Regions from separate parts of the Janthinobacterium sp. SUN211 genome, predicted to be linked through region 1. Evidence: predicted binding sites of a transcription regulator. Region 1 holds the regulator's gene; the other holds the start of a gene.
What was found. The regulator sigma-54, encoded in region 1, starts transcription at its own class of promoters, with help from an activator protein. The targets are predictions, from matches to a motif close to TGGCANGNAANCTGCTTT.

Region 1 (4,165 bases):
TGAAGAACATCTTGCTGTTGACCGTATTTTCGCTGGCCATCATGGGCGTGGCGCATGCCGAGAAGGCCGATTCCGAGAAGGAAGCCGTCATCACGGCACGCAGCGGCCACGTCGATGACATCAAGCAGGTGCGCACCCTGACGGGTGACGTCGTGCTGGTCAAGGGTACCCTGACCATGAAGGCGGGCCGGGCCCTGATCACGGAAGACCCGCAAGGCTACCAGTTCATCACCTTCTGGGCCGATCCCGGCAAGCTCGCGACCTTCCGCCAGAAGCGCGATGGCGCGGGCGACCTGTGGGTCGAAGGCGAAGCGGAGCGCGTGGAATACGACAACAAGACGGAAGTGGTGAAACTGTTTTCCAGAGCCAAGCTGACGCGCCTGGAAGGGGCGAAAGTCACCGATGTGGCCAACGGCGCCTTCATCTCGTATGACAGCCGCAAGGAAGAATTTGCGATGGAAAATTCCAACAGCGGCACCAGCACCGCCGATGGCGGCAGCGTGCGCATGGTGATCCAGCCGAAGACCAAGGCGCCGGCAGCGGAGAAAGCGCCGGCCACGCCCGCGCCAGGAAAGAAATAATGGAAAATACACGTTGCGGCAGCACCCTGATCGTTCGCGGGCTGCAAAAAACCTATGGCAAGCGGCAAGTCGTGCATGATGTCTCGCTGCAAGTCGAATGCGGCGAAGTGGTGGGCTTGCTGGGCCCGAACGGCGCCGGCAAGACCACCTCGTTCTACATGATCGTCGGCCTGGTGCCGTCCGATGGCGGCAGCATCGATATCAGCGGCGTGGATATCTCCAGCCTGCCGATCCACCGCCGCGCACAGATGGGCCTGTCCTACCTGCCGCAGGAAGCGTCCGTCTTCCGCAAGCTGACGGTGGAAGACAATATCCGCGCCGTGCTGGAAATCCAGACCGTCGAAGGCCGTCCGCTGACGAAGGCCGAGATCGAGGAACGGCTGGATAAATTGCTGGCCGACCTGCAGATTGAAAAGCTGCGCGAGAACCAGGCGCTGTCCCTGTCCGGTGGCGAACGCCGCCGCGTGGAAATCGCCCGCGCGCTGGCCACCGATCCCCGTTTCGTGCTGCTCGACGAGCCGTTCGCCGGCGTCGATCCGATCGCCGTGATCGAGATCCAGCGCATCGTGCGTTTCTTGAAGGAGCGCAATATCGGCGTGCTGATTACCGATCATAATGTGCGCGAGACGCTGGGTATTTGCGACCGTGCCTACATCATCAACCAGGGCTCGGTGCTGGCGTCGGGACGCCCCGACGACATCATCGCGAACGAGTCGGTACGCCGGGTCTATCTGGGCGAACACTTCCGCATGTAAGCCAATGAAACAATCATTGCAGCTGCGCACTTCGCAGCACCTGGCACTGACGCCGCAGTTGCAGCAATCGATACGCCTGTTGCAATTGTCTACCCTGGAATTGCACCAGGAATTAGAGCAATTGCTGACGGACAATCCTTTGCTCGAACGCCTCGATGATCCGCTCGACCGCTCGCTGCGCCTGCTGTCCGACGGGGCCTTGAGTTCCACGGCCGCGCCGGCCGAAGCGCCGCCCCAGCCGCCAGGCCAGGAGGCGCCCGCAGCGCCGGCCGAAGCGGAAGCGTTTGACGGCGAGGGGGGCGACAGCCCGGTCGCCGCGGATGGCGGCGACAGCGACTGGAGCGAGGCGAGCCGGGGCAAGGCGCCCGACGACGAAGATTCGCGTCCGCAATTGGAGGCCCATCACTGCACCCTGCGCGAACACTTGATGGAGCAGATGCGCGTGACGGTGCTCGAATTGCGCGACCGCGCACTGGTCGAACTGATCATCGACGCGCTGGACGACAATGGCTACCTGGAAGAGTCGCTCGACGACATCCTGGCGCGCCTGCCGGAAGAGCTGGAAATCGACGCCGACGAGATGCGCACGGCCTTGTCGCTGCTGCAAAGTTTCGATCCGCCGGGCGTGGGCGCGCGCAATGCGTCCGAATGCCTGGCCCTGCAAATCAAGCGCTTGCCGCACATCGCCATGGTGACGCGGCGTATGGCCCTCGTGATCGTGGAAAAGCACCTGGCCTGGTTTGCCCAGCGCGATTTCAACAAGCTGAAAAAAGCCCTCGATTGCGACGATGAAGACTTGCGCGAAGCGCAGACGGTGATTCGCCAGTGCAATCCGCATCCGGGCGCCGTGTTCGCCTCGGACGTCTCCGATTACGTGGTGCCCGACGTCGTCGTCAAGCGCGCGCGCAATGGCTGGCAAGTCACCCTGAACAACGACGTCATGCCGCGCCTGCGCGTCAACGCCATGTACGCCAACTTGCTCAAGCAAGGCAAGGGGGAGGGCGCCATGGGCGCACAGTTGCAGGAAGCCAAGTGGCTGATCAAGAATATGCGCCAGCGCTTCGACACGATCCTGCGTGTGGCGCAGGCGATAGTAGAAAGACAAAAGAACTTTTTCTCGCATGGGGCCGTTGCCATGCGCCCCCTTGTGCTCCGTGAAATAGCTGATACACTGGGTTTACACGAGAGTACTATCTCGCGGGTAACAACTCAAAAGTACATGCTGACCCCGCACGGCATGTTCGAGTTGAAATATTTCTTTGGTAGCCACGTCGCCACCGAAGCGGGGGGCGAAGCGTCATCGACGGCGATACGGGCATTGATCGTGCAACTGACAGGAGCAGAAGACCCTAAAAATCCTTTATCCGACAGTAAGATTGCGGACATGCTGGGGGAACAAGGCATGGTGATTGCGCGACGTACTGTTGCCAAATACCGGGAAGCATTAAAAATTCCGCCAGTGAGCCTGCGTAAGTGTTTGTAAGTTTTTTTCGGTTCCTCTGCGGGCCGGATAGGATGGACCGCACGAACCCGATCATCTTTAGGAGTGTGTATGAATCTCACCATCAGCGGACATCATCTCGAAGTGACACCAGCCATCCGTGAATACGTACAAACGAAGCTGGAGCGCGTGAAACGTCATTTCGATCAAGTCATCGATATCGCCGTGATTCTGACCGTGGATAACCTCAAAGAGAAAGAAAAACGTCAAAAGGCTGAAGTCAACCTGCGTTTGAGCGGCAAGACTGTCTATGTGGAAAGCTTGGCGCACGACCTGTACGCCGCGATCGATACCCTGATCGACAAGCTCGATAGGCAAGTGATGAAATACAAAACCAAAGTGCAAGGGCACGGTAAAGAGGCGATCAAGCATCTGCCAGACAACTCCGAGGAAGAAGCCGTCGTCGCCGTCTAAGGCCACCCGCTTCCAGCAGTTGTGATCAACTAAGGGCGCACATTGCGCCCTTTTTTGCGCCCAGCGGAACGCAATGTTCCCCGCGCAGGCATTAGAATATTCGCACTTCCACTTCTTTCCTGCCTGCCATGAGCGACTTCGTCCAGACTTCCATCCGCAACCGCACCGGGCACATCGTGCTCGACCGTCCGAAAGCCTTGAATTCCCTGTCGCTGGAGATGGTGCGCGCCCTGAGCGCGGCCCTGCTGGCCTGGCGCGACGATCCGCAGGTGGACGCCGTCGTGATCCGCTCCAGCAGCGACAAAGCCCTGTGCGCCGGTGGCGACATCCGTTTCTTTTACGATGCGGGTCTGGCCACGCCGCAAGGCGGCAGCGCCCTGCTGGAAGATTTCTTTACGGAAGAATATGCTTTAAATCATTTAATTCATTTCTACCCGAAACCGTATATCGCCGTGATGGATGGCGTGGTGATGGGCGGCGGCATGGGTGTGGCGCAAGCCGGGCCAGGCAACCGCTTGCGCATCGTGACGGGCCGCACGCGCATGGCCATGCCGGAAGTCAATATCGGCCTGTTCCCGGACGTGGGCGGCAGCTATTTCCTGTCCCGCCTGGCCGGCCAGCTGGGCCTGTACCTGGGTTTGACGGGCTTGACGATCAACGCGGCCGACGCCCTGTATACGGGCCTGGCCGATGTCTACCTGCCCGAAGCGCAGATGGGGGCGCTGCTGGACCTGTTTGAATCGACGCCGGGCGAGGCTTTGCCTGTGGCCATCAAGGCGCTGGCGGCACCATTCCAGGCCGAGGCAGGCGTTTCTCCCCTGGCCACGGCGCGCGCAGCGCTGGACCGCCATTTCAGTGCGGGTTCGGCGGCGGCCATCATGGCCTCGCTGGCGCAGGACGACAGCGCGTTCGCC
Region 2 (4,165 bases), on a different contig from region 1:
GCACCAGTTCGCACAGGCCGATCAGCAGCCACTCCGTGCCCTCGAACGCTTCTTCCGTAAATTCGCCAAAGCCCAGGTGATATACGAGCGGGTTCACCACCGTCTGGAACAGCCATCCTTGCGCCGCGCCAAAGACGTCGACCACAGCATCGATGACGGGCGTAACGAAGCTGACGATGTCGGCGGCGATCATGGCTGGCCCTTCTTCCGCGCGTAGGCAGGATGCTCGCGCAGGGTGGCAAAGCAGAAACCTTTGTCTTGCAGGCCGGAAATCAAGGCGTCCAGGTTGGCCGGTGCCCACGGCTCCTTGCGCGACCAGATACCCATGTGTGCAATGAAAATGTCGCCGCTGCGCAAGTTCGCCAGGGCTTTTTTCAGCAGCGTGGCGTTTGGATACTTATCGCTGGGCAGCTCATCGCCGGAATACCCCGCCGGCGCCCAGCCCGCGTGCTGGTAGCCGCAGGCGCTGCCGGCCGCCAGGGTGCGCGGCGACGTGTAGCCGCCCGGCGCGCGCCAGAACGGGTCGAGCTTGCGGCCTGTCAGCTCCTGGAAGCGCGTATCGACGCGGCGCAATTGCTCACAGAATTGCTGATCCGTGAACGACGCCAGCTTGCCGCCATCCTTGCCGAACTGGGGCTTGACCTGGATCAAGCCGTTGGCCAGATCCTTCTTCCAGTACACGTGGTCAAACGTATGCGTGCCGAACGCATGGCCTTCGGCCACGCGGGCTTTCCAGTACGGCGCCCACGAGTCATCGAGCGAATAGTCGCCCCGCGTGGTCTTTTCATTGGCCAGGAAGAAGGTTGCCTTCACATGGCGCTTGTTCAGCACGTCGGCGATCAGCTGCGCTTGCGACTGGCTACCCGTGTCAAACGTCATGTAGATGGTGCCCTTGCAGGCGGCTGGCGCTAAAGATGCAGCTGGAGATGCGGCTGGGGCAGCAGATACGGCGGCAGGTACGGCAGCAGGTGCGGCGGCATGTGCGGGCGACAGCATGGCGCTGGCGCACAGCAGCATGGCGGGCGCATGGCCCGCGAAAATGAAGCGTTTCATCATCACCTGCTCATCACATGCGCGGCGAGTGGGTGGCGAAGTACACGCCATGGGGCGAGCGGCCCACCGGTATGGTCTTGATCACCTTGCGCGTGGTCAAGTCGATCACGGCCACTTTCTTGATCCAGCGCAACGTTACCCACATGGTCTTGCCGTCCGGCGTGATTTCCATGCAATCGGGGCCGCCCGGCACATTGATCGTGCCCACGTTTTCCAGGGTTTGCTGGTCGATGATGTTGATGGTGTTCGACACGCGGTTCGAGACGAATGTCATGCGGTTGTCGCCCAGCGCGCGGAAATTGTGCGTGCCGGCGCCCGCCTTGATGCGCTTGACGGTCTTTTGCGTGCGCCAGTCGATCACTTCCACGTAATCGCTGCCCATGATGCCCACCAGCAAATGCTTGCCATCGGGCGTCATCGTGATGCCGGCCGGCGCCGGGCCGACAGGCATGGTCCATTTCACCGTTTGCGTGGCCAAGTCGATGGCGCTGACCTGGTTGCTGCCCTGCTGCGTAATGAAAGCCATGGTGCTGTCGGCCGTGAACGCCATATGGCTGGGCAACTTTGGCAGCGGAATGCGCTTGGCCAGGGTCAGGTTCTTGCCGTCATAGCGGTACAGGTCGATACGGTCCAGGCGCAAGGAGTTCGAGATGAACCATTTCTGGTCCGGCGAAAAGCCGATCTGGTACGGGTCGAGGATGTTGCTGATGCGGCGCTGGATCTGGCCCGACACGGGGTCGAGGAAAATCAGCTCGTTGCCGACGGAACTGGCGACGATCAGCGACTTGCCGTCCGGCGTTTCCATCAGATGGTGCGGTTCCTTGCCGACGGCAAAGGTGGACAGGGGAGCATAGGTTTTCTGGTCCAGCAGTTGCACCGTAGCATCACGGGAATTGAGCACCACCACCACTTCGGCTTGCGCCGTCGATATTGCGGAAACCAGGCACAGCGAGGAAAAAACAAGGCGGCGTAGACTGCGGAACATGGCAAAAATCACTGTTAAATACAAAACATGCATTTTACGTGGAACACTGTATTTATTGTGTGAAATCCCCCCTTAAATGCTGCCGGCAGCCACACATCGCAGTAATTTCCGTTTTTTCCCCGTCCCAGGCCTGGAATGGCGCTTTGCAACTCATTGCTCTACAATCTGAAGCTTTCATCGCCTACACAAGGATAATCATGACCACCACCACTACCGCCTCCGGCCTGCAATACATCGACACCACCGTTGGCGAAGGCGCTGAAGCGCAAGCCGGCAACAATGTTGTCGTGCATTACACGGGCTGGCTGCAAAACGACGACGGCAGCGCCGGCGCGAAATTTGACTCGAGCAAGGACCGCAACGATCCATTCGAATTCCCGCTGGGCGCCGGCCGCGTCATTCAAGGCTGGGACGAAGGCGTGCAAGGCATGAAAGTGGGCGGCAAGCGCCAGCTGATCATCCCGGCAGCACTGGGCTATGGCGCACGCGGCGCCGGCGGCGTGATTCCTCCGAACGCCACCCTGATTTTCGACGTCGAACTGCTGGGCGTATAAGCACCGACTCCGCAGCGCTCAAGCGACTGTACCGACGCCGCCCCTGTTCACGCAGCGGCGGCGTTTTTGTTTTGAGTGTGTCCTCTAATGCACGGCGCGCTTTTTTCACTATGATGTCAGGCACTGCAGCACGCACGGTGGCCACTCCGCCGGGCCTGCCGCACTTTTCCAGCGATTCCATCAGCACACAGGAGCCATCATGAGTTTACAAGAGCAATTCGAACAAGCGCAGCTCGATTCCAAGACCCTGTCCGAGCGTCCGGACAATATGACCTTGTTGAAAATCTACGCCTTGTTCAAGCAAGCGTCGAGCGGCGACGCCACGGGCGAGCGTCCTGGCATGACCGACTTCGTCAACCGCGCCAAGTTCGACGCCTGGGCGGCCCTGGCCGGCACCTCGAAGGAAGAGGCGCAACAGCAATACATCGATCTGATCGAAGACTTGAAGGATTAAACCTGAAAACGCCTGTTTTGCAGAGAAACAGGCCGAAAATGGCTGAAAACTCACCAAAAACCACAAAAACAGGCTGAAAATACAAAAGTGGCTACCAAATCGGTAGCCACTTTTTTTACGCCTATCTCAGCCGCAAACTTACTTTTTCGCCGCCGCCAGCGCTTGCGCGATCCAGCCGTCAAACGTCTGCTGATGGAACTTGATCCAGCCAGCCGTGTGGCGCGCGATATCGGCTTGCGTGTTTTCGCCGCGGCGCATGCGCTCGTTCTGCGCATTGATGTCCGCCACGGGCAATTGCATCACTTCGAACAGCTTGGCCGCGGCCGGATTCTTCTCCGCCCAGGCCTTGTTCGACACGATGCGCGCCGTGTTGACGGCAAAGCCGTAGTCGCTGCCATCGTCGAGACGGGTATTCACCTTGTCCGGATTGGCCGAGAACGGCACTTTCAGCCAGACCACGTCCTTGCCCGGCACCAGCACGCCGCTGACCCAGTACGGCGTCCACGTGTAGTACAAAATTGGTTCGCCGCGCTTGTAACGGCCCAGGGTGTCGGCGATCAGGGCCGCATAGCTGCCCTGCACGTGCGTCACCGTCTTGCGCAATTTATACGCATCCATGTGGTTCTCGATCAGCGCTTCGCAGCCCCAGCCTGGGTTGCAACCGGTCAAGTCGGCCTTGCCATCGCCATCATGGTCGAACAGCTTGGCCAGGTTGGGATCGCGCAACTGGTCGATATTCGTGATGTTGTACTTTTCCGCCGTCGCCTTGTCGATCAGATAACCTTGCGCGGCAGGCCCCGCATACTGGCCCGTGCGCGACAGCTTGGCGTCGCCGCCCGCATTGTTATAGAAATCCTTGTGCATCGGGTCCCAGTGCACGGCCATGAAGGTGGCGTCACCGTTGGCAATGGCAATATGCGCCGTCGGGTATTCCACTTCCTTGATCGGCTGCACTTCGTAGCCCAGCTTTTCCAGGGCCTTGTCGACCAGCATGGTCTGGAAGGTTTCTTCCGCGATCGAGCTTTGCAGCGGCTGCACCTTGACGCCCTTGCCGGGCAGCGCATCGGCAGCGGCGGCCGGCGTCTGCGCCATGGCCAGGCTGGTGGTCAGGGCCATGGC

Region 2: the regulator sigma-54 is predicted to act here: its motif matches at 2,065-2,082, upstream of O3301_RS16950 (beta-propeller fold lactonase family protein).

Annotation. Positions count from the first base shown of each region.
Region 1 covers NZ_JAPWIC010000003.1:588,747-592,911, forward strand. The annotation lists gene lptA (lipopolysaccharide transport periplasmic protein LptA) at 1-581, shown strand, start outside; gene lptB (LPS export ABC transporter ATP-binding protein) at 581-1,336, shown strand; gene O3301_RS13920 (RNA polymerase factor sigma-54) at 1,341-2,819, shown strand; gene hpf (ribosome hibernation-promoting factor, HPF/YfiA family) at 2,889-3,251, shown strand; gene O3301_RS13930 (enoyl-CoA hydratase/isomerase family protein) at 3,380-4,165, shown strand, end outside.
Region 2 covers NZ_JAPWIC010000004.1:487,210-491,374, forward strand. The annotation lists gene O3301_RS16940 (sterol desaturase family protein) at 1-193, opposite strand, end outside; gene O3301_RS16945 (polysaccharide deacetylase family protein) at 190-1,056, opposite strand; gene O3301_RS16950 (beta-propeller fold lactonase family protein) at 1,067-2,038, opposite strand; gene O3301_RS16955 (FKBP-type peptidyl-prolyl cis-trans isomerase) at 2,236-2,592, shown strand; gene O3301_RS16960 (acyl-CoA-binding protein) at 2,792-3,046, shown strand; gene proX (glycine betaine/L-proline ABC transporter substrate-binding protein ProX) at 3,185-4,165, opposite strand, start outside.